Regions from separate parts of the Microbacterium sp. OR16 genome, predicted to be linked through region 1. Evidence: predicted binding sites of a transcription regulator. Region 1 holds the regulator's gene; the other holds the start of a gene.
The links. The regulator HrcA, encoded in region 1, represses chaperone genes, less so after heat shock. The targets are predictions, from matches to a motif close to TTNGCACTCGNNNNNNNCGAGTGCNAA.
Positions count from the first base shown of each region.

Region 2: groES (co-chaperone GroES) is a predicted target of HrcA. The motif match lies at 1,693-1,719, and genes of this name have one in related genera.

Region 1 is NZ_JAZEXK010000001.1:946,719-954,072, forward strand. Features, by position in the region: gene V2S05_RS04600 (16S rRNA (uracil(1498)-N(3))-methyltransferase) at 1-489, opposite strand, end outside; gene dnaJ (molecular chaperone DnaJ) at 522-1,631, opposite strand; gene hrcA (heat-inducible transcriptional repressor HrcA) at 1,675-2,709, opposite strand; gene hemW (radical SAM family heme chaperone HemW) at 2,835-4,082, opposite strand; gene V2S05_RS04620 (DUF1990 family protein) at 4,133-4,783, opposite strand; gene lepA (translation elongation factor 4) at 4,844-6,694, opposite strand; gene V2S05_RS04630 (ABC transporter permease) at 6,956-7,354, shown strand, end outside.
Region 2 is NZ_JAZEXK010000002.1:68,397-75,750, reverse strand. Features, by position in the region: gene V2S05_RS10995 (hypothetical protein) at 1-436, shown strand, start outside; gene V2S05_RS10990 (THUMP-like domain-containing protein) at 437-1,618, opposite strand; gene groES (co-chaperone GroES) at 1,804-2,100, shown strand; gene V2S05_RS10980 (hypothetical protein) at 2,322-3,509, shown strand; gene V2S05_RS10975 (hypothetical protein) at 3,604-3,816, shown strand; gene V2S05_RS10970 (dynamin family protein) at 3,848-5,716, shown strand; gene V2S05_RS10965 (dynamin family protein) at 5,716-7,347, shown strand.

The DNA of each region.
Region 1 (7,354 bases):
CGCCCGCTCGGCCAGCTGCGCGGTGGACTGCACGGCGGTCACCTCGGGGACCCAGGCCCGGTGCGCCTGCTTGGCCGCCTCGCGGACGATCGTCGCCCAGCGCTCGCGACCCTTCGCCGCCTTCGGGCCCTCCCAGCGTGAGACGCTGCGCGCTGCCTGCCACGGCACGATCTCGTCGACGCCGAGCTCGCATGCGGCCTGCACGGCCAGCTCGTCTCGGTCGCCCTTCGCGAGCGCCTGCGCGAGCACGATGCGCGTCTCGGGTCCGTCCTGCACGCGGCGGCCGGTGATTCGCACACTCACCTGAGATGCGGTGACGTCTTCCGCCGCGCCCTCGAGCCAGACACCCCTGCCGTCGCCGATCGTCACGGTCTCGCCGACGCGCACCCGGCGCACCACCGAGGCGTGCTTCGCCTCTGATCCGGTGAGCCGGACGAGTTCGCCGATGGTGGCGTCGGTGCAGTCGGGTACGACGAAGTGCAGGGCCATGGGGCTCCGATCGGCTGTGGTGCGGAAGTCGGTCAGTGGCTGCGGAAGCGGTCGCGCAGCTTCGAGAACAGCCCCTGCTGGAACTGGGCGAGCTTGGGCTCCGGAGCCTTCGCCTTCTTGGCGAAGTCCTCGATGAGCTTGCGCTGCGCCCCGTCGAGCCGCGTCGGCGTGAGAACCTGCACGCCCACGCGCAGGTCGCCGCGCTGAGATCCGCGCAACGGAGTGATGCCCCTGCCGTCGATCGTGAGCACGTCACCCGACTGGACGCCGGCCCGCAGCTCCAGATCGACCGTGCCGTCGAGGCCCTCGATGGTCGCGGAGGTGCCGAGGATGGCATCCGTCATCGACACCTCGAGCGTGGCGAGCAGATCGTCGCCGTCCCGGCTGAAGACCGGATGCGGTGCGACGGCGACCTCGACGTACAGGTCGCCGTTCGGGCCTCCCGCGCGACCGACCTCGCCCGAGCCTGGCAGCTGCAGGCGCAGACCGGTCTCGACGCCGGCCGGGATGTCGAGGGCGACCGTGCGCCGCGAGCGCACGCGGCCCTGACCGGCGCACGACCCGCAGGGGTTGGGGATGACGGTGCCGTAGCCCTCGCAGGTGCCGCACTGCTGGGTGGTCACGACGTTGCCGAGCAGGCTGCGCACCTGGCGCTGCACGTGGCCGCTGCCGCCGCAGACGTCGCAGGTGACCGGAGACGTGCCGGGCTGGCAGCAGCTGCCGTGGCAGGTCTCGCAGAGCACCGCGGTGTCGACCTCGATGTCCCGGTGCACGCCGAACACGACGTCGCCGAGCTCGAGGTTGATGCGCACGAGCGCATCCTGACCCCGTTCGCGACGCGACCGCGGACGCGCGGAACGGGCGCCGCCCGCGGCACCGAAGAACGTCTCGAAGATGTCGCCGAATCCGCCGAACCCGCCGCCGAATCCGCCGTTCTGGTCGCCGCCCATGTCATAGCGGCGCCGGGAGTCCTCGTCGCTGAGCACGTCGTAGGCGTGCGTGACGAGCTTGAACCGCTCAGCCGCGTCCTCCCCCGGATTCACGTCCGGGTGCAGCTGCCTGGCGAGCTTGCGATAGGCCTTCTTGATCTCGTCCTGGGAAGCGTCCTTCGACACCCCGAGGACCTCGTAGTGATCCGCCACGGTCACCTTTCTTCGTGTGCGTTCGTGTATTCGGTCGCCCGGATCAGCGGGCGGCCTCGTCTTCTTCGAGCATCCGCGACAGATAGCGGGCGACGGCCCGTGCTGCGGCGAGGTTGCTCGGGTAGTCCATGCGGGTCGGCCCCATCACGCCGACGCGCGCCGTGCTGCCTGGCGCGGCGTAGTTGCTCGCCACGATCGACGCCTCACCGAGGCCGAACGGGGCGTTCTCGGTGCCGATGCTCGTGGCGAGACCGTGCTCGTCGGTCACCATCTCGCTCATCAGCCGCAGCAGGGTCACCTGCTCCTCGATCGCCTCGAGCAGAGGATGGATGCTGCCGCGGAAGTCCTGCTCGCGCCGCGCAAGCGTGGCAGCCCCCGCCATCACCAGCCGCTCCTGACGGAATTCGGCCAGCTCCTCGGCGATCACCGCCGCCAGCGACGACAGCGCGGGCGCGAGGCGCGAGCCGGTCTGCGGTTCGCGCGCCGATGCGATGCGCTCGGACGCCTCACCGACGGCACGGCCGGTGATGAGCGCCGCGAGCTGGGCGCGCAGCACTGCGAGGTCTGCGTCGTCGATGTCGATCGGCAGCGGCGAGATCCGCTGCGACACCCCGCCCGCGTCGGTGACCAGCACCACCAGCACGCGGTTGGGCGCCAGGGCGACGAGTTCGACGTGGGTGATGCTCGCGCGCGCGAACGACGGGTACTGGGCGAGAGCGACCTGACCGGTGAGCTGGGTGAGCACCCGCACCGTGCGGGCCATCAGGTCGTCGAGGTCGCTGGGCGCGGCGAGGAACGACTCGATCGCGGTGCGCTGCGGCGCCGACAGCGGGCGCACCTGGGCGAGGTGGTTGACGAAGACCCGGTATCCCTTGTCGGTCGGCACCCGCCCCGAGGAGGTGTGCGGAGCGGTGATCAGCTCTTCATCTTCCAGCTGGGCCATGTCGTTTCGGATCGTCGCGGCCGAGACGCCGAACGCATGGCGTTCGACGATCGATCTGCTGCCGACCGGTTCGTGCGTGGCGACGTAGTCCTGCACGATCGCACGGAGGACCTCAAGGCCTCGCTGTGTGACCATCATCCCTCCCGCTGGCACTCGAACGTTCCGAGTGCCAATCCTACCTGCTCGGGCTCCCCCTCAGGCTCGCGCCGGCTGTGCGGGTCGCACTGGCCGTGGGGGTCGCGTCGGCTGTGCGGGTCGCGCTAATCGGTGAGCGCGCGCACCACGGCATCCGCCAGCAGCCGGCCCCGCAGGGTCAAGCGCACGCGACGCTGCCGCAGAGCCGTGGCGGCATCGACCAGTCCGTCCGAGATCAGCTCGGCGACCCGATCGCGGCGGCCTTCGGCGATGTCGTCGATCGGCAGGCCCTCCGCGAGGCGACTCTGCAGCAGCACCCGCTCGAGGGTGCGCGCCTCGAGGTCGGGCCGCTCGCGGCCTGCGGCGGGCGACTCGTCGAGGGCGAGACGCTGCGCGTACGCCGCCGGATGCTTGACATTCCACCACCGCAGACCGGCGACATGGCTGTGGGCGCCGGGCCCGAAGCCCCACCAGTCCGCGCCGCGCCAGTACGCCATGTTGTGCCGCGACCGGTGGTCCCTCCCCTCGGGGGTTCCCGCGCCCGACGAACGACGCGCCCAGTTGCTGACCTCGTACCATTCGTATCCCGCCGCACCGAGGCGCTCGTCGGCGACCTCGTACATGTCGGCCTGCAGGTCGTCGTCGGGCGCCGGCACCTCGCCCCGCCTGATCTGCCTGGCGAGCTTGGTGCCGTCCTCGATGATCAGCGCGTACGCCGAGATGTGGTCGGGCTCGAGGTCGAGGGCCGCATCGAGGGACCTCTCCCAGTCCGCCAGCGACTCGCCAGGGGCGCCGTAGATCAGGTCAACGCTCACGTCGAGCCCGCCATCGCGTGCCGCGTCGACGGCCGTGCGCACGTTCTCGGGCCGATGCGTGCGGTCGAGTGCCGCCAGCACGTGCGGCACGGCCGACTGCATCCCGATCGAGAGGCGGGTGACCCCGGCATCCAGCAGCGTCCGCACCACCTCGGGCGTCACGGTGTCGGGGTTGGCCTCGACCGTCACCTCGGCGCCGTCGCGGATGCCGAACGCCGAGGTCGCCGCGGTGAGCATCCGCGCCAGATCGCCGGCGGGCAGCAGCGTCGGAGTGCCTCCGCCGAAGAAGACGGTGTCGAGCGGGCGGATGCCGTCGGCTTCGCCGAGCACCGCGCCCGCCAGCGCGATCTCCCGGATGAGCGTGTCGGCGTACTCGTCCTGCTTCGCTCCGCGCAGCTCGGTCGCGGTGTAGGTGTTGAAGTCGCAGTATCCGCAGCGCACCCGGCAGAACGGCACGTGCAGGTAGGCCGAGAACGGCACCGCGCGGTCGACGGCGAGGTCGTCGGGCAGACGGCCGTCGGCCGGCGCCGGGTCGCCCAGCGGAAGCGGCCCGGCCATCAGAGCGTCCGCGCCATCAGAATGCCTGTGCCATCAGCGAGCGCGCACCATCAGATCGGGGTGGCGTACAGCGGCGAGATCGCGCGCAGGTAGAGGGCGAACAGCTCGCGACGACGCCGCCGCACCATCCCGGGAAGGCGGTACAGCAGGGCGACGGGAGCGTCGAACGCCCGCACCGTGAACCACACCTCGTCGGTGTCTTCGCGCCAGTCGATGTCGAACGACTCCTCGCCGCTCACCACCGAGCCGCCGACCGTGCCGAGCACGAAGCCGATGCGGCGCCGCTCCTCGGTCACCGAGATCACCCGCAGCTCGGCATCCGCTCTCATGCCCTTGACGCGGCCGTGCAGCTTGAGGGTCGTGCCCGGCGCGACGAAGGGCGTGCCGTCGGTGGCGAAGCGCTGCTCGACCTGGGTGCGGTTCGGCGCGATGGGCGCGCCCTCGGCGTCGAAGCTCACGCCCGTGTACGCCGAACCCGCGGCCGGGCGCACATCGCGCAGCTCGAGGCCGGCCGCGCGCTGCGCGGTCCACGACAGAAGCGATTCGCCGGCGGTGCGGAAGCGGTCCTCACCGCTGCCGAGACGCCACGATGCCTCCGCGGGAATACTGCGTTCGGGCGGATACTGCATCAGGTCCGGTGCGTGGGTCGCACCCACTGCGGCATAGTCGACCGTGCCTTCACGGAAAGTCCCCCGACGCATGATCTCCAGCCTAAGCGACCTGTCTGAACAGTCTCCGAACGACACCGCGTCCCGAGCGTCCTACTTCTTGTCCTTGCCCTCGACGTCACCCGACAGCGCGGCGATGAACGCCTCCTGGGGCACCTCGACGCGGCCGACCATCTTCATGCGCTTCTTGCCCTCCTTCTGCTTCTCGAGCAGCTTGCGCTTGCGGCTGATGTCACCGCCGTAGCACTTGGCGAGCACGTCCTTGCGCAGCGCGCGGATGGTCTCGCGGGCGATGATGCGGGCGCCGATGGCGGCCTGGATGGGCACCTCGAAGTTCTGCCGAGGGATGAGCTTGCGCAACCGTTCGGTCATCAGCGTGCCGTAGGCGTACGCCTTGTCGCGGTGCACGATCGCGCTGAACGCGTCGACCTTGTCGCCCTGCAGCAGTACGTCGACCTTGACGAGGTCTCCCTCCTGCTGCCCGTCGGGCTCGTAGTCGAGGCTGGCGTAGCCCTGCGTCTTGGACTTCAGCTGGTCGAAGAAGTCGAACACGATCTCGCCGAGCGGCATCCGGTAACGCAGCTCGACCCGCTCCTCCGAGAAGTACTCCATGCCCAGCAGCGCACCCCGCCGCGACTGGCAGAGCTCCATGACCGTGCCGACGTAGTCCTTGGGCAGCAGGATCGCGGTCTTCACCATCGGCTCGGAGACGGAGGCGACGCGCCCGTCAGGGTACTCGCTCGGGTTGGTGACGATCACCGTCTCGCCGGTGTCGGTGATGACCTCGTAGATCACACTCGGCGCGGTGGTGATGAGGTCGAGCCCGAATTCGCGCGAGAGTCGCTCGGTGATGATCTCGAGGTGCAGCAGGCCGAGGAAGCCGCAGCGGAAGCCGAAGCCGAGCGCGACCGACGTCTCGGGCTCGTACTGCAGAGATGCGTCCGACAGCTTGAGCTTGTCGAGCGCCTCGCGCAGCTCGGCGTAGTCACTGCCGTCGATCGGGTATATGCCCGAGAAAACCATGGGCTTCGGGTCGGTGTAGCCGGCGAGCGCCTCGGTGGCGGCTCCCCTGGCGGTGGTGACCGTGTCGCCCACCTTCGACTGGCGCACGTCCTTCACACCGGTGATCAGGTAGCCGACCTCGCCGACGCCGAGCCCCTTCGACGGGATCGGCTCGGGGCTGGAGACCCCGATCTCGAGCAGATCGTGCATCGCCTTGGTCGACATCATCTGGATCCGCTCGCGCGGGTTCAGCTTGCCGTCGACCATGCGCACGTAGGTCACGACACCGCGGTACGAGTCGTACACCGAGTCGAAGATCATGGCTCGCGCCGGGGCATCCGGGTCGCCGACCGGGGCCGGGATGTCCTGCACGATGCGGTCGAGCAGCTCCTCAACGCCGACGCCGGTCTTGCCCGACACGCGCAGCACGTCCTCGGGCCTGCCGCCGATGAGATCGGCGAGCTCCTTGGCGAACTTCTCGGGATCGGCCGCAGGAAGATCGATCTTGTTCAGCACGGGGATGATGTGCAGGTCGTTCTCGAGCGCCAGGTACAGGTTCGCGAGGGTCTGCGCCTCGATGCCCTGCGCCGCGTCGACCAGCAGGATGGCGCCCTCGCACGCCGCCAGCGAACGGGAGACCTCGTAAGTGAAGTCCACGTGACCGGGCGTGTCGATCATGTTCAGGGCGAAGGTCTCGCCGCCGGCCGACCAGGGCATCCGCACGGCCTGGCTCTTGATGGTGATGCCGCGCTCGCGCTCGATGTCCATGCGGTCGAGGTACTGAGCGCGCATGTCGCGATCCGCCACCGAGCCGGTGACCTGCAGCATCCGATCGGCCAGGGTCGATTTGCCGTGATCGATGTGGGCGATGATGCAGAAGTTGCGGATCTGCGTGGCGGGCGTCGCTGCCGGTGACAGCGGGGTGAGAGCGCGGGGTGACATGTGGTCCTTGGGGCGTCCGAGAGGGTTCAGACAAGTCTACGTTCAGCCCGGCGCAATCCCCATTCCGCTGCACCGGTGATAGTCTCGCGAAGTTGCCCGAGGCGATCCGGCGAGACTGGGTCCCATCGGCTATACGACTCCGTCACAGCCTCCCCGCGGGTGTCGGCGTAGGCTGGAAGCGGAATGACCTATAACGTCATCCCGACTCAGCGTCGCGTCGGAGATCCCGCGCACGGCTGTAAAAGAGAAAGACCCTCCACCTTGATCAAGTATCTCGTGCGCCGGACACTCGGCTGGCTGCTCATGATCGTGGTCGCGACGAATGTCACCTACTTCCTTGCCTGGTCATTCCTCGATCCGCGAAGTAACTACGTCGGCCGCAAACCGCCCCTGAGTCCTGAGCAGATCGAAGGTCTGCTCGGACCGCGAAATCTCAGTGAGAGCACTCCGCTGATCGAGCGGTGGTGGACCTGGCTCACGGGCATCCTGCTCCGGTGGGACTGGGGCCTCAGCCCCACCGGCGGCTCGGTGAACAACGAGATCGGCTACCGCATGTGGGTCAGCGCCGAGCTGGTGCTCGGGGCGACCATCATCATGACCGTCCTGGGCATCTGGATCGGCGTGTACACGGCATCCCACCAGTACAAGCTCGGCGATCGC
Region 2 (7,354 bases), on a different contig from region 1:
GCTGGAAGGCGCCGATGGTGAGATGGTCGCGGTGATCCAACGCGAGCAGAACGTGGTCGAGTACGACTGGCGATCGCAGTACAGCGGGCGCGATCTCGAGATCGCCGAGTTCATCGACGCGAGGGGATACTCCGGCGACAGCCTGCAGGTGGTGGGATACGACGACGCGCTGCCCGTGTGGATGACGTTCTCGGGTGCGGAGTTCTGCATGATCGTCGCCGAACCTACCGCCCTGCTCGCCGACGCGTGCTCGTCGTTCGACCCGGCCGGGGGAGGCCGGATGGACCTGCGCACCGATCGGGCGACGTACCAGCTGAACCTGTCGAGCAGTGCCGAGCCGACGCTGACGATCATCCGCACCCCCGACTCGATCGTCTGCGACGTCGACTCGGGCTACTGCGGTGTCGACGACAAGACGGGCGAGCCGTCGGGCTGATCAGACCCGGTCGGCGAGGATCGCCACGCGCCCGGCCGCCGTCCTGGTGAGGATCAGGGTCGCAGCGTTCGAGCCCTTCAGGCTCAGCTTCTTCCGGAACGCGGCGGGGTCGATGTCCATGCCGCGCTTCTTGATCTCGAGGCGCCCGATGTCGTGCGCGCGCAACACCTGGCTGATCGTCTTCACGTGCGCCGGCATGGTCTCGCGCACGCGGAACGACTGCACGAAAGGGGAGGTGAGCGCCGCGTCGCCGGTGAGGTACGCGATCTGCTCGTCGATCATTCCGGCATCGAGCATCCGGGCCGCTTCGCCGATCAGCCGCGCGCGGATCACCGCTCCGTCCGGCTCGTGCAGGTACGCGCCCAGGGCGCGCACCGGCTCGTCGGCGGCGTCGGCCGGCGCGGTGATCTCGTGCGCCTGCCCGGCCTGCATCACCAGGGCCGAGCGACGGATGCCCTCGCGGGCCAGCTCGCCGCTCCACAGCACGAGCTCGACGACGCTTCCGTCGGCGCTCACCCACTGCGCCTCGACGTCGTCGGGGATCAGGTCGCGGTCGAGGCCAGGGCCGAGCTTGATGCCGGTGGGATGCCGCCGCGCGACGTCGAAGCACCAGTCGAGCGACGGCGACCAGTCGGCGGCGGACGTGCGAGTCGTCTCGCTGTGCCCCGCGGTGCGCCGGGCGGGATCGAGCCAGACAGCACCCTGCTCGGGAACGCTGTCCTCGGCGGCCCCCTGGCGCACGCTGGCTCCGGGGAAGGGCGCCAGGTTGTAGGCGGCGATCGCCGAGGTCACCTCATCGGCATCCACCGCGTCGACTTCGAGGCCGGCCCCGGCGAACGCGAGGCTGTCGCCGCCGATGCCGCAGCCGAGGTCCGCGACGCGGGTGATCCCAGCGCGCCGCAGCCGCACGGCGTGCATGGTCGCGACGCTCAGGCGCGTCGCCTGCTCGAGCCCCGCCCGGGTGAACAGCATCCGGTCGGCGAACTCGCCGAACTTCGCCCTGGCCTTGACCCGCAGGTGCGCCTGGCCGACCACAGCCGAGACCAGGTCGGGGGAGTGGCCGGCGGCGCGCAGCCGCGACACCGACCGGGCGACGTCAGCCGACGTCTCGACGGCACCGATCTCATCGAGCAGTGCGAGGCCCTCACGCGTGAGCAGCGCAGTCAGCTCGGACATCTCCACCTGTCCAGCCTACGGCGCGTGCCCGTCGCGCCGGTGTCGTCGCCCGGACCCAGCGCGCAGCGCCTGCCGGAGGGCTGGCACTCGCATTGCATGAGTGCCAGCGCTCGGCATACACTGGAGTTAGCACCCTCACCTCGAGAGTGCTAATGATCTTCTGAACTCAGTCACGAAAGAAGAGGTACACCGTGTCGGTTTCCATCAAGCCGCTCGAGGACCGCATCGTCATCCAGCAGGTCGAGGCAGAGCAGACCACCGCAAGCGGTCTGGTCATCCCCGACACCGCCAAGGAGAAGCCCCAGGAGGGCCAGGTCGTGGCAGTGGGCCCCGGCCGCATCGACGACAACGGCAACCGCGTTCCGCTCGACGTCGCCGTGGGCGACCGCGTGCTCTACAGCAAGTACGGCGGCACCGAGGTCAAGTTCGGCGCCGACGAGTACCTCGTGCTCTCGGCTCGCGACGTGCTCGCAGTCGTCGTCCGCTGACGCGGTTCGACACCAGCTCCCAGAGGGCCCGGATGCATGGCATCCGGGCCCTCTGTCATGCCCCGGCTTCTCAACCCCTATCGATCCCCGAGCCGAACCCGCGGATGCCCCCGATGAGCCCCTACAGGCCTCGGGGCGGCCCCCGATGCCGCCGACGAGGGCTGGCCGCACACTCGTAACACGCGCCACCTGGCGCATACACGATGAAGGGGTAATCGATCATGGCTCTCGACGGCAACGCCAACACATCCGGAGCCCAGTGGAACCTGGGTATCGCCAACTCCGGAAACACCGACGACAACTCGGACAACTCGGTCACGGACAACAGCGACAGCTCCGACAACTCGGTCACTGACGACAACTCGGACAACTCGGTCACGGACAACAGCGACAACTCGGTCACGGACAACAGCGACAACTCGGTCACGGACAACTCCGACAACTCGGACAACAGCGACAACTCCGACAACTCCGACAACTCGGTCACGGACAACTCGGACAACTCGGACAACTCGGACAACTCCGACAACTCGGACAACTCCGACAACTCGGACAACTCCGACAACTCGGTCACGGACAACTCCGACAACTCGGACAACAGCGACAACTCCGACAACTCGGTGACCGACAACTCCGACAACAGCGACAACTCGGACAACTCGACCAACGACTCGTACAACGACAACTCCGACAACTCCGACCACTCGTGGCGGGACAACTCGGATCACTCGGTGACCGACTCGTACAACACGCTCTACGACAACTCCGTCACCTCGGGGGTGCGGCAGTTCAACACGGGCTTCGGCGACGTCAGCATCGGCGCCGGCGGCGGTGGGCTGGGAGCGATGGCGGGAACGGGATCGCTCAGCATCGACGGACGGACCACGCTCAACGACCAGTCGGTCAACCAGAGCATCTCGGCGGGCGGCGACGTCGGTCAGCACTTCGGACAGAGCAGCATCATCGCATCCGGAGACGGCTCGGCAGCGGCAGGCGGTGACGCGACGGTCATGAACGTCAGCACCGACATCAGCATGGGCGACGTCTGGACGGGCAACACCTGGAACACCGATTCGTTCAACGAGGACTACTCGCAGGACTGGTCGTTCACCGACTCGTTCAACGACAACTCCGACAACTCCGACAACTCGGACAACAGCGACAACTCCGACAATTCGGACAACTCGGTGACCGACAACTCGATGACGGACAACTCGATGACCGACAACTCGCAGGACTGGTCGTTCACCGACTCGTTCAACGACGAGTCGATGGTCGACAACTCCCACACCTGGACGGCCGACGACTCGTTCAACGACAACTCGACGGTCACGAACGACATGGACATGACGCTGAACGACTCCAACGTCGACAGCCCCTTCGGGGACGCGTCCGACGTCGCCTTCTGACAGATCGAGCGGGCGCACGACCTGCCTGGCCGTCCCTCTGGTGGGCGGCCAGGCACACCACTAAGCTCCTGAGCACTCGAGGGGAGTGAGAGCAATGTCTGACGAACCGGATGTCACCCCGTCGGACGACGGCGCGCCCTGGGGAGACGCGGATCTTCTCGATCCGTTCGGCGCCGACGCCTTCACTCAGGAGATCGCGAACATCTCGGAATCCGATTGGGACCTGAACGCCGACGAGATATGGGGAGATCTCGACGGCGGCCAGGGCGACGGGACAGACCTGCCCGGGCCCGAGCTGTTCGCCTGATCCGCATCGGACACGACAGAAGGGGGCGCACGTGCCGGGAGAGCATGCAGCTGGGGAAGCGAAGATCGTCGACGTCATCCACGACGTCGGCGATCTCGCCGCGTCTTCGGGGAGGAACGACCTCGCCGCTCGACTGGCCAGCACCAAGCAGCGGCTGGACGACCCGGCGGTGCGCGTCATCGTGGTCGGCGAGTTCAAGCAGGGCAAGAGCAAGCTGATCAACGCGCTCGTCAATGCTCCGGCCTGTCCGGTCGACGACGACGTCGCCACCAGCGTTCCGACCACGGTCGGCTACGCCGAGCAGCCGTCGGCGTGGGTGATCGAGCGACCCGCCAGCGGGGCGGGTGAGCCGCAGCGCCGCCAGATACCCCTCGAAGACCTGGCACAGTACGTCTCCGAGCGCGGCAATCCCGCGAACGAACGCGGCATCCTCTCCGCCGAGGTGCTGCTGCCCCGCGAGATCCTGCGCGGGGGCCTCACGCTCGTCGACTCGCCGGGTGTGGGCGGTCTCGAATCGTCGAACTCGCTGGCCACCCTCGCCGCGCTCTCGTCGGCGCACGCAGTGCTGCTCGTGTCGGACGCCTCTCAGGAGTACACCGAGCCCGAGGTGCAGTTCCTCCGGCACGCCATGCGCATCTCGCCGAACGTCGCCGCGGTCCTTGCCAAGACCGACCTGTACCCGGAATGGCGACGCATCGAGGAGATCGACCGCGCGCACCTCAGCGGCGATCAGGACATTCCGATCTTCTCGGTCTCGAGCGATCTGCGGCTGCTGGCCGCCGAACTGCAGGACCGCACCATGAACGACGAGTCGGGCTTTCCCGCTCTCGTCGCGCATCTGCGTCGGGAGGTGCTCGGCCGCGCCGAGACCATCCACACGCGCGGCGCCGTGCACGATCTCATCTCGGTCGTCGAGCAGCTGGAGATGTCGCTGCGCGCCGAGCTGAACGCGCTGCTGAACCCCGAGGACACGCCCCGCATGATCGCAGAGCTCGAGGCGGCGAAGGCGAAGGCGGACGACTTCCGCGGGCGCTCCGCGCGCTGGCAGGTGCTGCTGACCGACGGCATCGCCGACCTCGTGGCCGACATGGAGCACGACGTGCGGGATCGACTTCGCAAGGTGCAGCGAGAGGCGGAGCGCGCCATCGACGAGGGCGACCCCGGCCCGATCTGGGACCAGATCCGCGAGTGGCTGGATCAGCGCGTCACCGCCGCGGTGTCGGAGACCTTCGTGTGGACCGACGAGCGCTCCCGGTGGCTCTCGGAGGAGGTCGCCGAGCTGTTCAGCCAGGACCAGGCCGACATCCCGGTCAGCGATGTGTCCGACATCCGCGGCGTCCTCGACCCGGTCGAAGACATCGCCGGCCTCGAAGCGGGCCAGCTCAGCGCGGGGGAGAAGATCTACATCGGGGTGCGCGGCTCGTACGGCGGCGTCCTGATGGTCGGCCTGGTGACCGGGCTCGTCGGCATGGCCCTGATCAACCCCCTCTCGCTTCTCGCGGGCGTGCTCGTGGGCCGTCGGGCGTACCGGGAGGACATGGGCAACAGGCTGAGTCGTCGCCAGCAGGAGGCCAAGATCATCGTCAGGCGCTACATCGACGAGGTCACGTTCCAGGTGGGCAAGCAGCTCAAAGACCGTCTGCGCCTCGTGCAGCGCACCGCGCGGGATCACTTCGGCGCGCTCGCGGAAGAGCTGCACAGCTCTTTGTCGGATGCCCTGCAGCGAGCCCGTCAGGCGGCATCCGGCTTCACGTCCAGTCGAGACCAGCGTGTCATGCTGCTCAAGAAGCGTCTGGCGGAGCTCGAGCGGGTACGCCGGAGCATCCCCGCCCTCCCGCCGGCTCCGGCGGCGATCGGTCAGCCGCAGCGCGCCGCCGTCGGCGAGAGGGCGCGAGACTGATGCCCGCCGACGTCATCGCCGACACCGAGCAGCTGCTGCGCACCGCGCGGTCGGTGTACGCCGGCGACCGCGACGCGACCGCACTGGTCGACGACCTCGAGGTGCGGCTGCACGAGCCGCTGCGCCTGGCCATCGCGGGGATGGTGAAAGCGGGCAAGTCCACGCTGCTCAACGCGCTGCTGGGCGAGCGCATCGCCGCGACGGACACGGCCGAATGCACCCGGGTCGTCACCTGGTACCGCCACTCGCCCACGCCCAGACTCACCATGCACCTGCGCGACGGGACGGTCGCCCGGATGCCCGTTCGCCGCGAGCGCGGCCTGCTCGCCTTCGATCTGGGCGGGCGCGCCGCCGAAGACATCGAGTGGATCGACGTGGGCTGGCCGCTCGAGGGACTCACCTCCCTCATCCTCATCGACACGCCGGGCATCGCCTCCCTCTCCACCGAGACATCGGCCCGCACCGCGCGCTTCCTGACCCCGGACGACGCGCCGTCGGCGGCCGACGCCGTCGTCTACCTGATGCGCCATCTGCACGGCTCGGATGTGCGCTTTCTCGAGGCCTTCCGCGACACCGCGGCAGGGGCGGGAGCGAGCGTCTGCGCCCTGGCCGTCCTGTCGCGCTCGGACGAGGTGGGCTCCGGCCGCATCGACTCGCTGCTCTCGGCTCGACGGGTCGCACGCCGGTATGAGCGCGACGGCGCCCTCGGTGCCCTCGCTCTCGGCGTCGTGCCGGTCGCCGGCCTGCTCGCCGAAGGGGCGCGCACCCTGCGCGAGAGCGAGTTCATCGCTCTGCGAGAGCTCGCCGGCCTGGAGAGAAGAGAGCGCGAGAGCCTGCTCGTCTCGGCAGACCGCTTCGTCCGAGAGAGCGCGGCCACCGGCCTCAGCGTCGCTGTGCGCGAGGAGCTTCTCGGCAGGTTCGGCATCTTCGGGGTGCGGCTCGCCACTGCCATCATCCGCGGCGGCGTGACGACCTCCTCCGAGCTGTCGGACGCCCTGATCCAGCAGAGCGGGCTCATCGAGCTGCAGGAGGTCGTGCAACGGCACTTCCGGCCCCGCGCCGATGTGCTGAAGGCCCGCAGCGTCGTGCTGCAGCTGCAGGCGCTGGTGCGGCGGACGCCGAAGCCCGGATGCGAGGCGGTTCTGGCGGGGATAGAGCGCTTCACCGCATCCGCCCACACACTGCGCGAACTCGCGCTGCTCGCCGAGGCGAGAGCCCACGGCCTGCCGCTGCCCGCGCCGCAGGCGCGGGAGGCCGAACTCATCCTGGGCGCCGCCGGTGTCACAGCATCCGCTCGCCTGGGTCTTCCCGATGACGCATCGCCCGATGAGATCTCCCGGCGCGTGCTCGAGCAGATCGACCACTGGCGCGGGCTGGGGGCCGATCCGGGCGCGGATCGGGTCAGACGCGACGTGATCAGCGCCGTGCTGCGCAGTCTCGCCGAGATGGCGTCAGAGTCCGGCGCTGTCCGAGCCCTCCGGCCCGCGTCGCACGTCGACCCGTCGGGCCGACCAGGCGATGCCCTTGGGCAGGATGCTGCTGAGCAGGGCGAGCAGCACGAGGGCCGCCTGCCCCGCAAGAAGAGGCTGCAGTGGCTCTCCCTGGGCGCCCAGCGCCACCCACTCCGGTGAGAGCACG